Regions from separate parts of the Saccharopolyspora griseoalba genome, predicted to be linked through region 1. Evidence: riboswitches for the same ligand, from Rfam matches in the RefSeq annotation. Region 1 holds a riboswitch; the other holds the start of a gene.
The links. A riboswitch is a leader RNA that binds a small molecule or an ion and turns the genes downstream of it on or off. The one in region 1 is predicted to bind glycine.
Positions count from the first base shown of each region.

Region 1 (4,913 bases):
TCGACGAACCGGCCCCCGCGCCGGCTTCGACGAAGACGTCGTGACCGCGGTCGGTGAGCTCGTGCACACCAGCCGGCGTGATCGCGACCCGGTACTCGTTGTTCTTGATTTCGCGAGGCACTGCGATCTTCACCGTGGAGTCCTTTCGTTGCCGTTACGGACAACGATCGGTCCAGCCGGGGCCCGGCGCATCATTCCCGCGCAATGAGATTGATCGGGGGCGTTTGTGCTACCGGCACAACCGCCGCCCGCGGTCACCGGGCGCCTCGGCAGCCGAGTGGCAGGAAGGTTCCCCTGCTCAGCCGTGCTGCGCCCACCGCTCGGCCAGCAGCTGCACCAGCAGCGCCGAACGGACGTCCGGATCGTCGAGATCGACCTCGACCAGCTGCCCGATCCGCTTCATCCGGTACCGGAAGGTGTTCGGGTGGACGCGAAGTTCCCGGCTCGCGCGTCGCGGGTCGCCGGGATGCCGCAGCCACGCGTGCAAGGTCGGCAGGTACTCCGTCCCCTGAGCGCGGTCGTGCTCCCGCAACACCGGGAGCGGTCCCAGGGAGCCCACGCCCGCGTCCGTGGAGGCCCCCGCCATCCGGCTGAGGATCAGCAGGTGCCACACGTCCTCGTACACCGCCACGCGCTGCTGCATATGTCCCGCGCGCAGCAGCGCGATCAGCTCGTCGGCCTGCGCCCGCGACCGCGGCACGTCGGCGACCGCCACGGCGGTGCCCACGGCGATCAACGGCGGCGGGGAGGCCTCGTGCGACACGAGCGCCTCGCGCAGCTCCGGCCAGCCGCCGCCGCGCGCTCGGTCGGGAACGATCGCGTACAGCACCGCGCCGGCCTCGGTGACCAGCGGCCGCCGCCCTACGCCGCGGGTGATCCACTCCCACAGCGCCAGCCGGTGTCCCTCGGCGGAATCGTCGGACTCGGGGATCTCGATGGCGATGACCCGGTGCGCCTCGTTGGGCACGGCCAGCTCGTTGGCCGCCGCCCGCCAGCCCTCGCCGCCGTCGAGCAGCAGCCGCACCTGCTCGGCGGACCGCCGCCGCTGCACGTCGGCCACCGCGCGCCACCGCAGCAACTGCAAGGCCACCAGCGGTGCGGTGTCGGCGAAGGCCGAGGCCCGTTCCTCGGAGACCGGCCCGGGCACCACCGCCCACATCGACCCCAGCAGCTCGCCGCCCATCCGGATGGGCACCACCAGCCTCGGCAGCGTGCCGTCCTGCTGAGCTGGCACGAAGATCGCCGAACTGCCCTTGGTGAGCTGCCGGAACGTGCCGCGGGAGCGGAACTTCGCCAACACGTCGTCGGGCTGGCGACGACCCATGATCGTCGAGATGCGCGCCGGATCGGTCAGGTCTTGGCGCGCCGAATGAGCCAACACCTGGGAATGCGCGTCCTCGATGGTCACCGGCGCGTCGACGACATCGGCCACCGCATCGGCCAGCCGGAACAGATCGGCCACCCCCGGATCGGCCGTGCTCTCGGACGCTTGGCCGACGCCGGTTCCCGCCATCGCCGCCCGGATCAACCACACGAGTTGTGCCCACGCAGTTCCCGCCCGCACCTCCACCAGGCCGATCCCCGAATCACGGGCGGCCTCGGCGACCTGCTCGTCGGTTCCGACGGGCGCCTTGAGCAGCACCGCAGCGGCACCCAGCTCGCCGCAGCGGCGCACCAGCTCCACCGCGCTCGGCCGGTCGCCAACCGCGATCCCGAGCACCAGATCGCCTTCGGCGGCCGAGGCCGGCTCGCCCGGCTCGGCGATGACCACGTCGCCGACGCAGACGGAGGGTTCGCCGGTGATCACCGTTCGCAGCAGGGTCGGTCCGACCCGCTCGACCAGCGCCCCGACGTCGAGCATCACCGGTCCTCCTGACGACCTGTGCCTTTGCCGGGCACTGTTAGGCAGGTCATTGACAGCTGCACTGGCACGTTTATCGTTGCTGAGCACATCGACAATCGCATATCGGCCAGCGACCCCGTGCGGGAGAGCCCCTGCCTCGAGCAGGGCGCCGAAGGAGCAAATCTCCCCAGCAAACTCTCAGGCAGCCATGACCGTGCGGGCGAGGCAACTCTGGAAAGCGCTCGTCAACGTCGACGCGCCACCCACGGTGCAAGTCGCGCCCAACGGCCGCGGTGAAGCTCTCAGGTTCCGCAACAGAGGGGGAGGCCCAGTCGGAAACCCCGGGGCGCACCACCGCGCCCCCGCAACGCCATGGAGCCTCCCGCTATGTCGACGCTGCCCACCAACCTGTCCTACACCGAAGAGCACGAGTGGATCGAGGACCGCGGCGAGGTGTCTCGCGTGGGCATCACCCAGCACGCCGCCGACGCGCTCGGCGACATCGTGTTCGTGCAGCTGCCCGACGTCGGCGAGCAGATCGAGGCCGGCCAGGCCTGCGGTGAGCTCGAGTCGACCAAGTCGGTCAGCGACCTGTTCGCGCCCGTCACCGGCGAGGTCGTGGCCATCAACGAGGCCGTGGTGGACGACCCGGCCGTGGTCAACTCCGACCCCTACGACAAGGGCTGGTTGCTCGATGTGCGCGTGACCGCCACGGGTGCGACCCTCACGGCCCAGCAGTACTCGGAATTCATCAACGAGTAGGCGCCAGCCAAAGCCCGGGACGAGGCGAGATCAATGGCGATCAGCGTCTTCGACCTGTTCTCGATCGGCATCGGACCGTCCAGCTCGCACACCGTGGGCCCGATGCGCGCAGCGCAGCGGTTCGGGTGCAGGCTGCGCGAGAACCGGCTGCTCGAGCAGGTCGACAGGGTCAAAGCGGAGTTGTTCGGTTCGCTCGGCGCTACCGGCCACGGGCACGGCAGCCCCAACGCGGTGCTGCTCGGCCTGGCGGGGCACGACCCCGAGACCGTGGATCCGGTGGCCGGAGCGCAGCGAGCCGAAGAGGTCGAGCGCACCGGCCGACTGAGGTTGGCCGGTGCGCGAGAGGTGTCCTTCTCGACCTCGCAGGACCTCGTCCTGCACCGGCGCCGGTCGCTTCCGGTGCATCCGAACGGCCTGCGCTTCACCGCCTTCGACTCCGCGGGGACCGAGCTGGATTCGGCGACTTACTACTCGGTGGGCGGCGGATTCGTCGTGGACGAGGACGCCTCCGGTTCCGACCGGGTCCAGCCCGACCGCACGGAAGTTCCCCTGCCGTTCCACACCGGTGCTGAGCTGCTGCGGCGCACCGAGGAATCGGGGCGGCCGATCAGCGGCGTCATGCTGGCCAACGAGCTGTCCCGGCGGGACGAGCGCGACGTGCGGGACGGTCTGCTGGAGATCTGGCGGGTGATGCGCGAATGCGTGGACAACGGGTGCCGCAACACCGGCGATCTTCCCGGCGGACTACGCGTGCGCAGGCGCGCGGCCGAGCTGTTCGCGGCCCTGACCGAGCAGGACGACCCCATGGAGTGGGTCACCTTGTTCGCGCTCGCGGTCAACGAGGAGAACGCCTCCGGCGGTCGTGTCGTCACCGCGCCCACCAACGGCGCGGCCGGCATCGTGCCCGCGGTGCTGCACTACTGCACGCGGTTCGTGCCGGGCGCCGACGAGGACGCGGTCGTGCGCTTCCTGCTCGCGGCCGGTGCGGTGGGCGCGCTGTTCAAGGAGAACGCGTCGATCTCCGGCGCGGAGGTCGGTTGCCAGGGCGAGGTCGGTTCGGCGTGCTCGATGGCCGCCGCAGGCCTCGCCGAGGTGCTGGGCGGCACACCGAGCCAGGTGGAGAACGCCGCCGAGATCGCGATGGAGCACAACCTCGGGCTCACCTGCGATCCGATCGGCGGATTGGTGCAGATCCCGTGCATCGAGCGCAACGCGGTCGCCTCGGTCAAGGCGATCACGGCCGCCCGCATGGCGCTGCGCGGCAACGGGACGCACTACGTGTCGCTGGACAAGGTCATCAAGACCATGCGCGAGACGGGGCGGGACATGAAGGTCAAGTACAAGGAGACCGCCCGCGGCGGACTGGCCGTCAACGTCGTGGAGTGCTGACGCTCGGCTGAGCTGAGGAAGGGAACCTTCCTGTCAGCGCGGGCTCAGAACAGCACGTAGACGATGCCGGTCGCGCCGGCCAGCATCGCCAGCGCCGCTGTCGCGGCGGGCAACGCCGCGCCCGGCAGCGGCGCGCTCGCGTGCAGCCGGCGTTCGCTGAAGCGGTGCCTGCGCCAGATCATCCAGCCGACGATCCCGCTGGCGGGAAGTGTGATCAGCGTGCAGGCCACCGCGGCCACCACGCTGTGGTGGGCGATCAGGCGCAGCAGCACGAGCAAGCTCGCGGTGAAGGCGAGGACCGTTCGCAGCCAGGCCAGGGTGGTGCGTTCGACCTGCAGTCCCGGGTCCCACGGGTGTTTGGCCATCGGCTAGACCCAGGTGACGAAGAGCAGGACGCAGGCGATCACACCCACGACCGCCAGCCCGTAGCCGAGGACGGGAGCGAGCTTCGGCGCCGGCAGCGGGCGGCTTCGCCGCAGCGCGCGTTCGGCCGTCATCCAGCGGGTGAAAGCCGTTGCGCTGCAGAGCACGCCAGCGAGGAGGAGGCTGACGGCGAGCACGGTGCGCACGGCGCTGGGCTGATCGGTGACGGCGTTGAGCGCCTCGATGCCGACGCCTCCGGCCATCAACGCCAGCGCGGTGCGGATCCACGCGAGGAAGGTGCGCTCGTTGGCGAGGGTGAACCTGGGGTCGGGTTCGTCGCCCTCGCCGTAGACCCGTCGCGGCCAGCGCTCGGAGCCGTGGTCGCCATCGGTTGCCATGGCTCAACAGTAACCGGTGGCGATCGGCAGCTCGGTGGACGTCTTGGCCGGTCACGATGCGTCCCAGGGGTGGGGCGGCGCGTGATCGGAGGATTCAGAAGGCGAACACGCCAGCGGTCCTGCTGGCTGCGATGCAGGCGTTGGAGAAGGTGTCGACG
Region 1 covers NZ_JBHTCJ010000002.1:470,895-475,807, reverse strand. Annotated here, with positions in the region: gene ald (alanine dehydrogenase) at 1-133, opposite strand, end outside; gene ACFQRI_RS06360 (PucR family transcriptional regulator) at 299-1,861, opposite strand; glycine riboswitch at 1,975-2,068, shown strand; glycine riboswitch at 2,069-2,171, shown strand; gene gcvH (glycine cleavage system protein GcvH) at 2,231-2,605, shown strand; gene ACFQRI_RS06350 (L-serine ammonia-lyase) at 2,639-3,994, shown strand; gene ACFQRI_RS06345 (DUF202 domain-containing protein) at 4,039-4,359, opposite strand; gene ACFQRI_RS06340 (YidH family protein) at 4,363-4,755, opposite strand; gene ACFQRI_RS06335 (SSI family serine proteinase inhibitor) at 4,850-4,913, opposite strand, start outside.

Region 2 (4,913 bases), on a different contig from region 1:
AAGGGGCCACCGTGTCAAAGCCGCGAGCCCCGACGCAAACCGGTCCCCACCTGGCGTGTCGGGCACGCCAGGTGGGGACCGCAGCGCGATCCGAGGTGCGGCCGAGGCACGAGCCGACCCGAGCTCAACGCGCGAACCGGCGAGCAGCACGAGCCCGGAGCAGCTGCTCAGCCCTGGTAGGCGTCCAGCGGCGGGCAGGAGCAGACCAGGTTGCGGTCCCCCCGCGCGCCGTCGATGCGCCGCACCGGCGGGAACACCTTCGCCGAGTCGTAGCCCATCGGGTAGGCGGCCTCCTCGCGGGAGTAGGCGTGGTTCCACTCCTGGGCCAGGCAGGCGGCGTTGTGCGGAGCGCCCACCAGCGGGTTGTCCTCGGCGGGCCACTGCCCGGCCACGACCTTGTCCACCTCCGCGCGGATGGCGATCATCGCCTCGCAGAAGCGGTCCAGCTCGGCCAGGTTCTCGCTCTCGGTGGGCTCGACCATCAGCGTGCCCGCGACCGGGAAGGACATCGTCGGCGCGTGGATGCCGTAGTCCGACAGCCGCTTGGCGATGTCGTCGACGCTGATGCCGCTCTCCTTGCTCACCTGCCGCAGGTCGAGGATGCACTCGTGGGCCACGAAGCCGCCCTCGCCGGTGTAGAGCACCGGGAAGTAGGCGCCCAGCCGCTTGGCCACGTAGTTGGCGGCGGCCACCGCGGTCAGCGTCGCGCGGCGCAGCCCGTCGGCCCCCATCATCCGCACGTAGGACCAGGAGATCGGCAGGATCGAGGCGCTGCCCCACGGGGCCGCGCTGATCGGGCCGACGCCGGTGTCCGGACCGGCCGCGGGCTGCAGCGGGTGGTTGGGCAGGAACGGCGCCAGGTGGCCGCGCACGCCGATCGGGCCGACCCCGGGCCCACCGCCGCCGTGCGGGATGCAGAAGGTCTTGTGCAGGTTCAGGTGCGAGACGTCGGACCCGAACTTGCCCATCCGAGCCAGCCCGATCAGCGCGTTGAGGTTCGCGCCGTCGACGTAGACCTGCCCGCCCGCGTCGTGCACCAGGCCGCAGACCTCGCGCACGGTGTCCTCGTAGACGCCGTGCGTCGACGGGTAGGTGATCATGATCGCCGCGAGGTCCTCGGCGTGCTTGTCGGTGAGCTCGCGCAGGTGCTCCATCTCGATGTTGCCCTGCTCGTCGCAGCGCACCACGACCACCCGCATGCCGGCCATCACGGCGCTGGCGGCGTTGGTGCCGTGCGCCGAGGCCGGGATCAGGCACACGTCGCGACCGGAGTCGCCACGGCTGCGGTGGTAGGCGCGGATCGCCAGCAGACCGGCGAACTCGCCCTGGCTGCCCGCGTTGGGCTGCAGGCTCACCGCGTCGTAGCCGGTCACCTCGGCCAGCCACTGCTCCAGGTCCGAGACCACCTGCAGCAGGCCCTCGGCGTCCTGGGCGGGCGCGAACGGGTGCAGCGAGGAGAACTCCGGCCAGGTGATCGGCTCCATCTCCGCGGTCGCGTTGAGCTTCATGGTGCACGAGCCCAGCGGGATCATGCTGCGGTCCAGCGCGATGTCCTTGTCCGACAGCGCGCGCAGGTAGCGCAGCAGCGAGGTCTCCGAGCGGTGGGTGTGGAACACCGGGTGGGTCATGTACTCGGAGGTGCGCGTCAGCGCGGCGGGCAGCGCGTCCGGGGTCTCGGCGTCCACCGAGTCGGCGTCGCCGTCCTGGATGCCGAAGGCCCGCCACACCCCGGCCAGGTGCGCGCGGGTGGTGGTCTCGTCGCAGCTGATCCCGACGTGGTCGGCGTCGACGCGGCGCAGGTTGATGCCCTCGCGCCGGGCCGCGGCCAGCACCGCGTCGGCCTTGCCGGGGACCTTGGCCTGGACCGTGTCGAAGAACTCGTCGTTGACGACCTCGACCCCGCCGCGGCGCAGCTGCCCGGCCAGCACCGCGGCCATCCGGTGCGCGCGGGTCGCGATCGCGCGCAAGCCCTCGGGACCGTGGTAGACGGCGTACATCGAGGCGACCACGGCCAGCAGCACCTGCGCGGTGCAGATGTTGCTGGTGGCCTTCTCGCGGCGGATGTGCTGCTCGCGGGTCTGCAGCGCCAGGCGGTAGGCCTGGTTGCCGTCGGCGTCCACGCTCACCCCGACCAGCCGACCGGGCAGCTGCCGCTCCATGCCCTTGGCCACGGCCATGAACCCGGCGTGCGGACCGCCGAAGCCCATCGGCACGCCGAAGCGCTGCGTGGAGCCCACCACGACGTCCGCGCCGATCTCGCCCGGCGAGCGCAGCAGCGTCAGGGCCAGCAGGTCGGCGGCCACGACGGCCTTGGCCCCGCGCTCGTGGATATGCGCGATCAGCTCGGCCTGGTCGCGCACCGCGCCCGAAGCGCCGGGGTAGGACAGCAGCGCGCCGAAGAACTCGCCCTCCGGCAGCTCACCGCCCGAGAGGTCGGCCACGACCACCTCGATGCCCAGCGGCTCGGCGCGGGTCTCGATGACCGCGATGGTCTGCGGCAGGGTGTCGGCGTCGACCAGGAAGCGCGGAGACTTGTTCTTGCCCGCGCGGCGCACGAGGGTCATGCCCTCGGCCGCGGCGGTGGCCTCGTCCAGCATCGAGGCGTTGGCCACCGGCACGCCCGCCAGGTCGGCGACCATGGTCTGGAAGTTCAGCAGGGCCTCCAAGCGGCCCTGCGAGATCTCCGGCTGGTACGGGGTGTAGGCGGTGTACCAGGCCGGGTTCTCCAGCACGTTGCGCAGGATCACCGGCGGGGTGGTGGTGCCGTAGTAGCCCAGCCCGATCATCTCGGTGTGCGGGTCGCAGCGACCGGCCAGCTCGCGCAGCTCGGCCAGCGACTCGGTCTCGGTGGCCGGATCCGGCAGCGCCAGCCGCAGGTCGCCCTCGCGGATGGACTCCGGGACGGCCTTCTGGCCCAACTCCTCCAGCGAGCCGACGCCGATGACGTCGAGCATGCGGGCGAGCTCGGCGGGCATCGGCCCGACGTGGCGGTCGGCGAACGGCCGTCCGTGCTCCAGCGCGGCCAGTGGGATGCGATCGTGCTTACCGTCGGTCATCGCCAAAACCTCAATCATCACGGCGAACAAAGGGCGGCAGCCGGGGCTGCTCTCCCCCTCTGTCACTGTCCGCGAAGCGAACGCCTGAGAGCTTCACCCGCTCGCAGCGGGCTTGCACCGTCGGCGGAGCGCACCATCGGTCCGGCGCACCCTCTTTCCAGAGGTATCTCGCCCGCGCGGTCCAGGTGGCCTGAGAGGTTGTCGGGGAGTTTTGCTCCTTCGGCGCCTGCTCCGGCGAAGCCGGTCCAGGACTCTCCCGCACGGGGTCGGCGATAGCGGTCAGGCTACCCGATCAACAGCGCCTTGCGGACCCGCGATGTCGCCTGTCGCACAAACAGACGACCGGCTCGGAGCCGTTGAGCTCCGCTGATGCGGTGAACCCGCGGCGACGAGGTTCGGCCGCGACGGGAGCCGTCAGCCCACCTCGGCCCCGGTTCCCGCCACCGCGGCAGCACCTCGAGGCGCCGCCGAGCGGTGCCAGTGCTCCCCGGCGAGGATCAACCGGTCTCGGCCTGGCGCTCGCGGCGGCGTCGTGCGAGCTCGTCGGTGAGCTGGGCTTCGATGTTCTCGCCACCGTCGGCCCGCTCGGCCGGGAACTCGTGGATCGTCCCGCTGATCTCGCGCATCGCGCCGCTGACGGCGATGCCGAACACGCCCTGGCCGCCTTGCAGCAGGTCGACCACCTCCTCCGCGGAGGTGCACTCGTAGACCGTGGTGCCGTCGCTGAACAGCGTCAGCTTCGCCAGGTCCTGAACGCCGCGCTTGCGCAGGTGCTCCACCGCGACTCGGATGTTGTGCAGGGAGACCCCGGTGTCGAGCAGGCGCTTGACCACCTTGAGGACGAGGATGTCCTTGAACGAGTACAACCGCTGCGAACCCGAGCCCGCGGCGCCTCGGATCGACGGGCCGACCAGCTTGGTCCGCGCCCAGTAGTCGAGTTGCCGGTAAGTGATGCCCGCGATCTGGCAGGCCGCCGTGCCGCGGTAGCCCACCAGCTCGTCCGGCAGCGAGGCGTCGGCGAACAGTTCACCCTGCTCCGCAGCACTCGATTCGGCTGCTTCCTCGACCACGCCTGCCTCCCCTCGTCCGGCCTCGCGGCCGACGACGATCACCAGCGCTAGGACCCGTGGAGATCCAGCGCCGCGAACACTGTGCCGATGCCGCCCGAGGCGGCCCACCGGCTGAATCACACCGGGGCGATTCGCGCACTTCGAAGGTAGGCCCGCCCGGCGACCGGGTCAACGCGACGCGCGGGCGCTGCGGGCAACACTTCGACGGGCGAACGAAGACCCCTGGGGCGAGCGCCCCAGGGGTCGAGGTCTGCTTCTCACGTGTCGGCGCCGCGGAAGTCCTCCGGGGAGACAGAGTCGAGGAACTCGCGGAACTTCTCGACCTCGTCCTCCTGCTCGTCCGGAATGATCAGCCCCGCCTCGTCCAGCACCGACTCGTCGGCGTGGATGGGCACACCGATGCGCAGCGCCAACGCCACCGAGTCGCTCGGCCGCGCGGACACCCGCACATCCCCGTCGAACACCAGCTCGGCGAAGAAGGTGCCTTCCTGCAGGTCGGTGATCCGGACCTGCTCCAGGTCCCTGCCCAGCGCACCGATGACGTCCTTGAGCAGGTCGTGGGTCAGCGGTCGCTGGGGCCGCACGCCCTGCTGCTCGAGGGCGATCGCGGTGGCCTCCACCGACCCGATCCAGATCGGCAGGTAGCGCTCGCCCTGCGCCTCGCGCAACAGCAGGATCGGCTGGTTGGCTGGTAGTTCCACTCGCACGCCGACGACGCGCATCTCGCTGCTCATCGTCACATCGCCTCCTCCAGCGCGCCGAAGCGTGACTTCCCCGTCGAGGATCG
Region 2 covers NZ_JBHTCJ010000001.1:390,274-395,186, reverse strand. Annotated here, with positions in the region: gene gcvP (aminomethyl-transferring glycine dehydrogenase) at 168-3,056, opposite strand; glycine riboswitch at 3,224-3,325, opposite strand; gene ACFQRI_RS01760 (MerR family transcriptional regulator) at 3,554-4,126, opposite strand; gene ACFQRI_RS01755 (bifunctional nuclease family protein) at 4,384-4,860, opposite strand.
Region 2: linked by a shared signal. The riboswitch ahead of gcvP (aminomethyl-transferring glycine dehydrogenase) and the one ahead of gcvH (glycine cleavage system protein GcvH) in region 1 are both predicted to bind glycine.